Regions from separate parts of the Eubacterium sp. MSJ-33 genome, predicted to be linked through region 3. Evidence: predicted binding sites of a transcription regulator. Region 3 holds the regulator's gene; each other region holds the start of a gene.
What was found. Region 3 encodes LexA, which represses DNA repair genes until DNA is damaged. Its sites were predicted from a motif close to CNAACANNTGTTNG; they were not measured.

Region 1 (4,281 bases), 130 kb from region 3:
TTGATGGCGCTCTGGCGGTTATCTATAATCAGGGTGTAAAGGAAAATGCTGGTATTTTCTCTCAGTCTCAGGGGTGGTTGATTCTGGCCGAAGCATTACTTGGACATGGAAACCGTGCGTTTGAGTATTATATGGAGAATTCACCGGCAGCACAGAACGATAAAGCAGAAGTAAGAAAGCTTGAACCTTATTGCTATGGTCAATTTACAGAAGGTAAGGCAAGTCCTCATTTTGGACGTTCACATGTGCACTGGCTGACAGGAACTGCATCTACTGTCATGGTTGGAAGTGTGGAAGGTATTCTTGGTATGAGACCTGATTTCTATGGACTTCGGATTGCACCATCAATTCCTGCCGAGTGGGATGGATTTGTTATCGAGAAAGATTTCCGTGGAAAATATTTACACATTGAAGTAAAAAATCCAAACCATGTAGAAACAGGATTTAAAAGTATGGAACTAAATGGTCTGGCTCTTCGAGATAATTACATCAAGGAAGAGTGGCTGACATCAGAAAACCGGATAGTCTTATATATGTCATAGGTTTAATGATTTGTAAGACCAGAGGTATTTAAATACATGGACTGATACTGCTTTGGTGTCAGTCCTGTTTGTTTTTTAAATATCTCAGAAAAATAGCTCTGATCAGAAAAAGCCAGAATAGATGCAATCTCTGCAACAGAGTAGGAAGAATATAGCAACATATTTTTCGCTGTTTCAATTTTTGTATGTTGAACATATTTTAGAAGTGACATGCCTGTTTCCTTGTGAAAAAGTCTGGAAAGATATGACGGGTTAAGTTCAGTTAATTCTCCAAGCTCGGTTAATGTGATTTTTGTATGCAGGTGATCATAAATATAATCAATACATTTTGCAATTGGTTTCGATGTGATTTTTCCCGTGCGCAGGTTTTTCATACGCTTAGCATAGTCCATACAGGCCGTCATATGCAAAGCATTTAATTCTGCTGTGTTTCGGACGTGATCAGCTTTACGGATATAGAAATCACTGATGGTATAGGAGGTGGATAAATCAAGTCCGCCTTCTATGCAGTAACGGGCGAGCATAGCCATAGTGATGGCAAAATGATATTTCATACTTTGTAAATGTGTGACAGCTAGTTCCCCAAGTCCTTTTTTTTCGGTGAAAGGTGTAAGGCAAAGTTCTTTGGTCTTTTCTGTATTGCCGGATTTAATTGTAGCGTAGAATTCTAATTCAGGATCGTATTGGGCACGTAACACCGTTTTATCCTTGAATAAATAATCTCGATATAATTGCTGATTAATTTTCATATTTTCCTCGTCAGATTGAAAGTTATAGATATGATTAATGTAATAATAGTGTTTTAAATCTTAATGTTATAATGAAGCACGCTGATGCGTGCGTAGGTCATCACGCTGGCGCGTGGTGACATGTGTTATAATAATTATAATGTATTATATCAGAGATTTTGATCAGGTACAATCGAACAAAATGCTACAAATAATTGCTTTACTTTGTAGAATGTATAAGGTACAATTTTCACAGCGCATTGTTTCGATTTACAAAAGAGATAATAAAATGAACAAATGTTCGAATTTCCTGTTGACTTTTCGAACAGAAGTGTAGTATAGTAGAACAAACGAAACGAACATATGTTTTGATAACATAGATGGAAGATAACGGAGGTTTATGGTATGGCAAGCGAAGAAAAGATGAAAGCATTGGATGCGGCACTGGCGCAGATTGAGAAGCAGTATGGTAAGGGTTCTGTGATGAAGCTCGGAGATCAGTCCGCAAATATGGGAATTGATGTAGTTCCGACAGGTTCTCTGAGTCTGGATCTGGCACTTGGACTCGGCGGTATGCCAAGAGGACGTATTATTGAGATTTATGGCCCGGAGTCAAGTGGTAAGACAACGGTTGCATTGCATGTTGTTGCAGAAGTACAGAAGATGGGTGGTATTGCAGGATTTATTGATGCAGAGCATGCACTCGATCCGACTTATGCGGCTCACATTGGCGTTGATATTGATAACCTGTATATTTCACAGCCGGATAACGGTGAGCAGGCATTGGAGATTACAGAGACGATGGTTCGTTCCGGTGCGGTAGATGTAATTATTGTGGACTCTGTGGCAGCACTTGTACCGAAGGCAGAGATTGACGGAGAGATGGGTGATTCACATGTTGGTCTGCATGCGAGATTGATGTCTCAGGCACTTCGGAAGCTGACCGGAATTATCAGTAAGTCCAATTGTGTGGTTATCTTTATTAATCAGCTTCGTGAGAAGGTAGGCGTGATGTTTGGTAACCCGGAGACAACAACCGGTGGACGTGCATTGAAGTTCTATGCATCCGTTCGTCTGGATGTACGTCGGATTGAGACACTGAAGGTTGGCGGCGAAGTCGTTGGTAACCGTACAAGAGTCAAAGTTGTAAAGAATAAGGTTGCGCCACCATTTAAGGAAGCTGAGTTTGATATTATGTTTGGTAAGGGTATTTCCAAGGAAGGTGATATTCTGGATCTGGCTGTTTTGCATGATATCATCAACAAGGCAGGTGCGTGGTACTCTTACAATGGTGAGAAGATCGGACAGGGACGTGAGAATACAAAGCTCTATCTTGCGAATAATCCGGAAGTGATGGAAGAGATCGAGCAGCAGGTACGAAATAAGTGTGGGATTGGCGTAGATGCAGAACAGACAGAGAACGAAGAGTCATAAGCAACCAACTACATACAGTGCATTTGATACAGCAATTTACTATCTTACCTTCCGGGATCGTTCCCGGAAGGAACTTTGTGATAAATTGACAGAGAAGGGATATGAGGAAGCGGAGATTACAGAGACCATCGAGAAGTTGATGTCTTATGGCTATATCAATGATGAACGATATGCCACATCCTATATTCGAAGTCAGATGCGGGGAAAAGGCAGACGGCGCATTACAATGGAATTATCCGGTAAAGGGGTAGACTCCGAGATGACGCGAGAATTGTGTACAGAACTGGTGCCGGACGAAGCGGAGACCATTTACGATTTACTGGAAAGACGTTATGGTAACCTGAATTTTACAGATGCGGGACAGATGAGGCGCATGTATTCTTTCTTCGCACGCCGGGGATTTAGGTATGAGGATATTCGCAGAGCAGTGTCAGAATATAGAAAAAATATTGAAAAAATATAGAAAAGTATTCGTTTTTTTCTTACAAATTGCATAAAAAAAACAAAGTATTCCTTGACACTAGTATAAAAAAAGTATAATATTTAAGTGTTGTAGTTATGCAACAAAACTAAATAAGGAGGTGCTCCTGAGTTGTCAGACGAAGCAATCAAGTATGTGATTTTCGCTGTAATACTCGTGGTTGCAATTCTCGTTACCTGGTTTCTGGCTATTGCGTATCGTAAGAATGTGGCAGAAGCAAAGCTTGGTAAAGCAGAGGATAAGGCTAGAGAGATTATAGATGAAGCACTGAAAGCTGCGGAGGCAAAGAAACGTGAGACACTTCTTGAGGCGAAGGAAGAAGCCATGAAGACGAAGAATGAGATTGACAAAGAAGTCAAGGATCGTCGGAATGAACTTCAGCGTATGGAAAAACGTGTTCTTTCCAGAGAGGAAAATCTTGATCGAAAGACCGAAGCCGTAGAGAAGAAGGAAGCTTCATTATCACGTAAAGAAGCAGAACTCACAAAGCTGAAGCAGGAAGTTTCAGATTTGGAAGCAAAAAGAACTCAGGAACTGGAAAGAATTTCTGGATTAACCTCTGAACAAGCAAAGGAATACTTATTAAAGACTGTTGAAGACGAAGTTAAACATGAAACAGCAGTCATGATCAAAGAATTAGAAACACGAGCAAAAGAAGAAGCAGATAAGAAGGCAAAGGATTACGTTGTGACAGCCATTCAGAAATGTGCGGTTGATCATGTATCAGAGACAACGATATCCTTAGTACAGTTGCCTAATGATGAGATGAAGGGAAGAATCATAGGACGTGAAGGACGAAATATTCGTACTTTGGAGACTATGACAGGTGTTGATTTAATTATTGATGATACACCGGAAGCAGTTTTGCTTTCAAGTTTTGATCCGGTTCGTAGAGAAGTAGCCAGAATCGCACTTGAGAAGCTGATTGTGGATGGAAGAATCCATCCGGCACGTATTGAAGAGATGGTTGAGAAGGCTCAAAAAGAAGTTGAGACCATGATGCGTGAAGAGGGAGAGGCTGCGACCCTGGAAGTCGGTGTACATGGCTTGCATCCTGAGCTGGTACGTCTTCTTGGTAAGATGAAGTTCAGAACAA
Region 2 (4,281 bases), 1.3 Mb from region 3:
TCACGTTATCTTTCACCATGTCCTCTAAATCTGACATGCTGATCTTCTCCTTCTTGTCAAGGACAAAAAGTGCACACACTGCACCTGCAAGGAATATTGTGATCGTTCCAAGCATGCACATCTTCTTTCTTCTCTTCTTTTTCTTCATCTGCTGTACAAACTTCGCTTCCTCTTCTATGCAGATTGCATCCTCCTCATCTAAGATTTCTGCAACCTCTTCCATTGCAATTCCTTTTCTTCTTGAGATCTCCTCAATCAATTCATCTCTTTCCATCGCAAGCTCCTCCTTATTATTTATTTTAGACTTAGTATAACTAAAACAATTGTAAACTAATCATCATAATCCCGCAAGGCAATCTTTAATTCCTTCAACTCATCACGAAGCACTGCTGCCTCCTCAAAGTTTAGCTCCATCGCCGCCTTGTTCATCTTCTTCGTCAGACGTGCGATCTCGGCATTCAATTCCTTCTTCGTCATAGATTCCGGATCTTTCTCGCGTTCTTTCTTCGTAGTCACACTCTCACCCGTGTCCAGACTGATCAGATCACGGATATCCTTCTTGATACTCTGCGGTGTAATGCCATGTTCCTTGTTATAGGCATCCTGAATCTTCCGTCGTCGGTTCGTCTCATCAATCGCATGCCGCATCGAATCCGTGATTGTATCTGCATACATGATAACATGTCCATCCACATTACGCGCAGCTCGTCCAATCGTCTGCACAAGCGATGTCTCCGAACGTAAAAAGCCTTCCTTATCCGCATCCAGAATCGCAACAAGTGTAATCTCCGGGATATCAAGTCCCTCACGAAGCAGGTTGATTCCGACCAGCACATCAAATACGCCCATTCGAAGATCCCGCACGATCTCCAATCGTTCCAGTGTATCAATATCCGAATGCAGATATTTGACCTTGATATCAAGCTGCTTCATATAATCGGTCAAATCCTCTGCCATACGCTTTGTCAGCGTCGTAACTAATATCTTATTGCCCTTTGCAACCTCTTTGTTGACTTCTGATACGAGGTCATCCACCTGTCCTTCGATCGGCCGTACTTCTACTTCCGGATCTAACAGTCCGGTCGGACGGATGATCTGCTCGACACGATTCTCCTCATGTTCCTTCTCATAATCCGACGGTGTTGCCGATACATATAAGATCTTATCAATCTTTGATTCAAACTCCTGAAAATTCAGCGGACGGTTATCAAGTGCCGACGGCAGACGGAATCCATAATCAACCAACGTCGTCTTTCTGGAACGGTCACCCGCATACATGCCTCGCACCTGTGGCAACGTGATATGCGACTCATCCACGATGATCAGATAATCCCCATCAAAGAAATTGAGCAGTGTGTTCGGTGTGGCACCCGGCTTCATGCCCGCCAGTATCCGGGAATAATTCTCGATACCAGAACAAAAGCCCGTCTCCTGCAGCATCTCCATATCAAACTCCGTCCGCTCACGGATACGCTGTGCTTCTAACAGCTTGTCATTCTCCTTGAAATACGCCACCTGCTGTTTTAATTCTTCTTCAATCTCCACGATCGCATGCTTCATCTTCTCCGGGGCAACAACATAATGCGATGCCGGGAAGATACACGCAAAAGAGAGCGCACGTTTAATCTCTCCGGTCAGCGGATCAAACTCCACGATCCGGTCAATCTCGTCACCGAAAAACTCGATTCGAATACCGTCTTCAAACGTCGATACCGGAAGAATATCCACGATATCGCCCTTCACGCGGAAAGTTCCACGCGTAAAATCCATCTCATTCCGCGTGTACTGAATATCGATCAACTGCCGGATCAGTTCATCCCGATCCTTCTCCATCCCCGGTCGAAGCGAAAGCATCATGTTCTTATATTCTTCCGGATCACCCAAGCCATAGATACACGATACCGAAGACACAACTACGACATCCTTCCGCTCAATCAGTGCAGATGTCGCACTATGCCGCATCTTATCGATCTCGTCGTTGATAGCGGAATCCTTCGCAATATACGTATCTGTCGACGGCACATATGCCTCTGGCTGGTAATAATCGTAATACGATACGAAATATTCCACCGCATTATGCGGAAAGAAAGCCTTAAACTCACTGTAAAGCTGTGCCGCCAAAGTCTTATTGTGCGATATGATAATCGTCGGTTTATTTAATTTGGCGATGACATTTGCCATCGTAAATGTCTTTCCGGAACCTGTGACACCGAGCAGCGTCTGGCATTTCTTTCCCTCCTGAAATCCCTTCACCAGTCCTTCAATCGCCTCCGGCTGATCTCCGGTCGGTGCATATTCCGATACTAATTCAAAATGGTCCATGCTGTTCTCCAGTTTCTAATACATGCTATACAAGTCATTCTATCACATCTCTTTTTATTTGTATAGAACAAATGTTCTTTTTCTGATAAAATGCACATGAAAATCCATATCATCCCCATCGCACCAGCTTCCGCGCTCAATAAAAATAACGGGAATATACTACTCTCCCGTTATTCTCTGCGTTTTCTTCTATTTTATTCCCTACAGTTCATAGTCCATGCACATACGCACGTCTGTATATGGACGCACATAAGTATTTGCAACTTCCACATGTGCCGGATGCTTCTGATAACCTTTCAGCATCTCTTCATTCTCCAGCGTTGTATCAAGCATTACCTCTGCATTCGAAGATGCAAGCGGGTTAATTCTTACATGTACTTCCAGAAGTCCCGGCACTTTTCCGGTCAATCCTTCCAGATGTTCCTTCATGTTCGCAAGAATCTTCGCTTTTTCGTCTGCATCTGTCTCTTTCAATGTCCATAAAATAATATGTTTTACCATAACTGCCTCCCATATTCGTTTGCTTTCTTCTATAGGAATAACACACGACTTTGCGGCTGTCAACTAATTAGTTTTATCATCTAATCCATATGCTCTCCGCATTTCCCGGATTCCATCAATCATCTTGGCAAGATAGTTCATTTCTTCCGCCGAAAAATCTCTTGTCATCGTCTCAATACGAAACCGATTGCCAGTTACCTCATCTTCCGCTAATATAAAATCCGCATTCACATGCAGATATTTGCACATATTATTGAATATCTCACAGGAAAACCCTTTTCTTCCGCTCTCGATCTCATACAGGAACTTCGATGAAATATTAATCTGTTCTGCCATATGCTCTCTGGTAATTCTCTGTCGTTCACGTTCTCTTTGAAATTTTGCTCCTATGCGCTCATAAAAAGCACGATCCTGCATGTTTTACACCTCGTTTTCAATCTGCCTGATTTTTACTCACTTAGAATTTTGGGATTTTTTTCGATTCTGAATCATCATATATACCAAAATTTCTAAAATTAAAATCACGAATACCAGGCATCCGCATGCAAGATATAGTTTTAACGACATCCGCACCATTTTATGCATTTCCCAGCCTTTCCGTGACAATTATTATTTTTATTCTCACATATTGACATCTTGCATAAAACCAGCTATAGTTCCTGTTTTTACATCTATTTGTATGATTGTATACAAAAAAACCGGCTGAATCCATCAACCGGCTTTTGATAACATTTATCTATTCTTTATATAATCAATTCCTATCCGTTCACTTATAATATAGCGCGGACGATGTTTCACCTCCATATAGATTTTACCAATATATTGTCCTATTACGCCAAGACAAACCAATTGTACTCCGCCTATAAAACATACAATACAGGTAGTACTCGCCCAACCTGCAACCGTTCTTCCAAGAAACTGTGCAACAACCGCCCAGACCGCCCCGACAAAACTAAGGATCGATACAATGATCCCAATTGCCATTATCATTGTCAACGGTCGGGTACTAAGGCTTGTAATTCCATCAAATGCAAGCCCCATCATCTTGCGAAACGGATAATGGCTTTCTCCCGCTATCCGTTCATGTCTCTTATAATATACAGATGTGCTTTTAAAACCAACCAAAGGAATCATCCCCCGCAGGAATAAATTCACTTCTTCAAACTTAGAAAACTCCTGTAATACACGCGACGAAATCAATCTATAATCTGCATGATTATAGACAGTTTCCACACCCATAGCACTTAGAACTTTATAAAAACTCTGCGCTGTAAATCGTTTAAAAAAACTGTCTGTAGACCTGTCATTCCGCACACCATACACAACTTCTGCACCATCGTGATATGCATCTATCATGTCTTCCATCGTAGCAATATCATCCTGCCCATCACAATCGATAGATATTGTAATATCTGCCTTATCTTTGACCTCCATCAGCCCCGCCAAAACAGCATTCTG
Region 3 (4,281 bases):
ATTTTTATTGCGTTGATTCCTACTCTGATTATCAACATATTAAAATTCGATCATGCACCTGTGACAAAGCATATTGTCATTATCTGTGTCTGTCTGATTGCAACACTGATGCTGACACTTTTGTCAACGTATGCATATCCAATCATGTTGTTCCCAATTCTTTTGGCATCACTTTATTATAACCAGACACTTGTTCTGTTTGCATCACTGCTGATGTCATGCGGTATTGTTGTATCTAATTATTTTTCATACCGTTTTTCAAATGTATTTATTGGATTTCCGTGCGAGACGTTCGAAGAGGCAATGTTATCTTATGTGGTTCCGCAGATTGTGGTTGTATTCGGACTTTCTGTTGCTGCATATTTTATTGTACAGCGAAATTCCATGATGATTAATTCGGCAATCAATATGGCGGTTACTATGCAGGATAACCAGACGGGGCTTATCTTCTCGTTTGCGGAGATCAGCGAGAGTAAATCGAAGTTTACCGGGGAACATATCAAGCGTGTTGCAGCCTATATGCGTGTATTAGCGAAGGCATCCGGTTTTGATGATGAATATGTGGAGATGGTATCAACGGCATCAATGATGCACGATATCGGTAAACTGATGATCAGCGAAGAAATTCTTGATAAACCGGATAAGCTGACGGACGAAGAATATCAGATTATGAAGAATCATGTCTTATATGGAGAGGCACTTCTGGAGAAATGTCCGGGTGAATTGATGCATCTGGCGTGCGTTCTGGCGAAAGAACATCATGAACGCTGGGATGGAACCGGCTATCTAGGTATGAAGGGCGAGGAAATTGCTTATATCAGCCGCCTGATGGCAGTTTGTGATGTGTTTGATGCATTGACCTCTGACAGATATTATAAGAAGGGCTGGTCGTTGGAAGATACGTTTGATGAGATTATTCGGTTATCGGGCAAGAGCTTTGATCCGAAGGTTGTCAAATTATTCATTCAGCATTTTGATGAATTCAAAGAGATACATAACCGTATACCGGACAAGCAAAAATACTAAAGAGAAATGGAGTACCTGCTATGTATAAAATTATGAATGCATACATGAGCAAGGTTCAGCTACAATCGGGACCGGAACTGCAGCAAAGACTTTGTGACATTGTAAATAGTATAAAAGAGATTAAGAGTTTTTCGGTCACAGAACACTTTAAACAATTTGCGATTAATATGAAACTGCAGTCGTTCTCTGTGGAAAAAGCAGCGGCAGTTTTTCATGAATTGCAAGGGAAGATTGCGAGTCCTTATTCGGCATTTTATGTCCGGTTTAACGAGGGAAGATGTGTACGATACCGGTTTATTACATGTAGGGAAGATAAACAGGGGATTTACTGTGATTTTATATTCAGTTAGATAGTATAGTAAGTAAAAAGACAGATTTCATTAGATATGAAATCTGTCTTTTGTATTAATGAAGTTAAATTCTATAATTAGAATGTTCGGAAAAGACCAATGACCTTTCCAAGAATCTGAAGTTCTCCGTCCTGTACGATGATAGGATCCATCGTATCATTTTCCGGCTGTAACCGATAATAACCGGATTCTTTGTAGTAGGTTTTTACGGTTGCGGAATCATCAATCAGAGCAACAACCATCTCTGTATTTCTTGCAGTCTGAGCTTCTTCACACATAACCAAATCCCCGTCGAAGATACCGGCATTGATCATACTGTCGCCTTTGACCTTTAACATGAATGTATTTTTCCCGTTCGCGTGCAGATATTCCGGTGGAATTGGAAAATACCCTTGAATGTTCTGCTCTGCAAGAATTGGTTCCCCACAGGTGACAGTACCGACAATCGGTACATTGATAACTTCTCTTCTGGAAAGATTAAATTCATCATCCAAGATTTCAATTGCGCGTGGTTTAGTTGGATCTTTGCGGATATATCCTTTTTCCTCCAATGATTCCAGATGTGCATGAACAGAAGAGGTGGATTTTAAATGAACTGCCTCACAAATCTCCCGTACAGCAGGTGGATAGCCCTTTTGCAAGATGCATTCTTTTAGATATTCCAATATTTCCCGCTGTTTATCAGTCAGGTTTCGATTCGCCATATCATATCCCCTTTCTTTCGATTTATAAACTAAAACTATGATAGCATAGAATACAAAAAAATGCAAACAAATGTTCTGCTTTCCGTTTCAAAACAAAAAACATCGGAAAAACTTTGAATTTTCGTAAGAAATGCAGTATAATATCCTAGACTTTGTATGTCGTTAGAAATGAGATATAAAAGGAGAGCAGGTTTTGAACGAAAAGTTATTACATACACCCGAGGGCGTCCGGGATATCTACGATGCCGAGTGTAAGAAGAAAAAGAAAGTGATTTCACGGATTCATCATGTGTTAGAGCTGTACAGTTATCAGGACATTGATACACCGAGTTTTGAATATTTTGATATTTTTAATATGGATAAGGGGTCTGCAGCTTCCAATGAAATGTATAAGTTTTTTGACCGCAATAACAATACATTGGTTCTGCGTCCGGACATCACACCAAGTATCGCAAGAAGCGTCGCAAAATATTATCCCGAGGAACAGCTTCCGATTCGTCTTTGCTATTCAGGAAATACATTTTTGAATACACATCAGCATCAGGGAAAGCTTTCTGAGTTTACTCAGATTGGTGGGGAACTTATCAATGATGACAGTTCTGCTGCCGATGCAGAGATTATTGCCTGTGTGATTCATTGCCTGCTTGCAGCGGGCTTAAAGGAGTTCCAGATTGAAATTGGCGAAGTTGAATTTTTCAAGGGGATGATTGAAGAAGCTGGGCTGGACGATGAGACAGAACAGCGAATCAAGGAGTACATTCATTCAAAGAATTTCTTTGGTTTGACAGAATTTGTGAATACACTGGAAATTCCGGAGGAACGCAAGGTTGCTTTGAAAAGCTTTGAGAGTCTGTTTGGTGGTCTGGATATGCTTGATTATGCAGAAAAGCTTGTGACAAATGATGCATCGTTGGAAGCGATTGCACGTATGCGGAAGGTATATAATGCGCTTACAAGTTATGGGTATGAAAAATACATCAGCTTTGATCTGTCTATGATTAACCGATTTAATTATTATACCGGAATTGTGTTCCGCGGTTATACATACGGAACAGGAGATGCAATCGTTAAGGGTGGCCGTTACAACAACCTAATGGAGAAATTTGGTAAGAAAGCTCCATCTGTTGGATTCGCGATTTATGTCGATGATTTGATGAGTGCAATCGCCAGAAATAAGATTGATGTAGGACTTGATTATTCCAATGTACTTGTTCTGTACAAAGAGGAAAATCAAAAGGACGCAATTGCATATGCATGTAAGCTGCGTGCTGAAGATCAGAAGGTGGAACTTGTTCGGATGTCCAGACGACATGATTTGCAGGAGTATATTGATTATGCACATAAGATGCATTTTGCAAAATTATGTTACTTTGAGGCTGCGGATAAGATTACAGAATATTAAGGAGAGACTATGCGTTATTTAACATTTGCATTGGCAAAGGGACGTCTTGCCAAAAAGACACTTGCGATGTTTGAACAGATGGGTATCACCTGTGCAGAGGCAAAAGATCCCGATACAAGAAAATTGATTTTTACAAATGAGGAGTACAAAATCCGATTTTTCTTAGCAAAAGCGTCCGATGTACCAACGTATGTGGAGTATGGAGCAGCGGATATCGGTGTTGTTGGAAAGGATACAATCATGGAAGAAGGCCGTAATCTGTACGAGGTTATGGATCTTGGCTTTGGAAAGTGCCGGATGTGCGTATGCGGACCGGCATCTGCACGGGAATTGCTTTCTAAAAATGAAATTATCCGTGTGGCGAGTAAATATCCGAATATTGCAAAGAATTATTTTAGTGAGAAGAAAAACCAGACAGTGGAGATTATCAAGCTGAACGGTTCAGTGGAGCTGGCACCACTTGTGGATCTGTCGGAGGTAATCGTGGATATTGTGGAGACTGGTTCAACTTTACGGGAAAATGGATTGGAAGTTTTAGAAGAAATCTGTCCGCTTTCTGCACGTGTGGTTGTCAATCAGGTCAGTCTCAAGATGGAACATGAGAGAATCCGGAAGCTGTTAAATGATTTGAATGAGATTATTCACTAGAAATGGTGCAGTAAGTATATGTAAGTACATAAGGAGGCTTTTAAGATGCGTATTGTAAAGTTGACAGAAGATACCAAGAAAGACATTTTGACCAATCTCTTGAAGCGTAGCCCGGATAATTATGGAAGCTATGAGGAGACCGTAAAGAATA

Region 1: the regulator LexA is predicted to act here: its motif matches at 1,627-1,640, upstream of recA (recombinase RecA).
Region 2: the regulator LexA is predicted to act here: its motif matches at 2,387-2,400, upstream of uvrB (excinuclease ABC subunit UvrB).

Annotation. Positions count from the first base shown of each region.
Region 1 covers NZ_CP076562.1:773,757-778,037, reverse strand. Annotated here, with positions in the region: gene KP625_RS03540 (GH36-type glycosyl hydrolase domain-containing protein) at 1-542, shown strand, start outside; gene KP625_RS03535 (helix-turn-helix domain-containing protein) at 545-1,291, opposite strand; gene recA (recombinase RecA) at 1,676-2,704, shown strand; gene KP625_RS03525 (regulatory protein RecX) at 2,673-3,167, shown strand; gene rny (ribonuclease Y) at 3,369-4,281, shown strand, end outside.
Region 2 covers NZ_CP076562.1:2,269,984-2,274,264, reverse strand. Annotated here, with positions in the region: gene KP625_RS10645 (hypothetical protein) at 1-274, opposite strand, end outside; gene uvrB (excinuclease ABC subunit UvrB) at 331-2,322, opposite strand; gene KP625_RS10635 (Dabb family protein) at 2,524-2,823, opposite strand; gene KP625_RS10630 (helix-turn-helix domain-containing protein) at 2,887-3,240, opposite strand; gene KP625_RS10625 (glycosyltransferase family 2 protein) at 3,556-4,281, opposite strand, start outside.
Region 3 covers NZ_CP076562.1:644,360-648,640, reverse strand. Annotated here, with positions in the region: gene KP625_RS02995 (HD-GYP domain-containing protein) at 1-1,026, shown strand, start outside; gene KP625_RS02990 (hypothetical protein) at 1,047-1,376, shown strand; gene lexA (transcriptional repressor LexA) at 1,454-2,080, opposite strand; gene hisZ (ATP phosphoribosyltransferase regulatory subunit) at 2,274-3,482, shown strand; gene hisG (ATP phosphoribosyltransferase) at 3,492-4,130, shown strand; gene hisD (histidinol dehydrogenase) at 4,176-4,281, shown strand, end outside.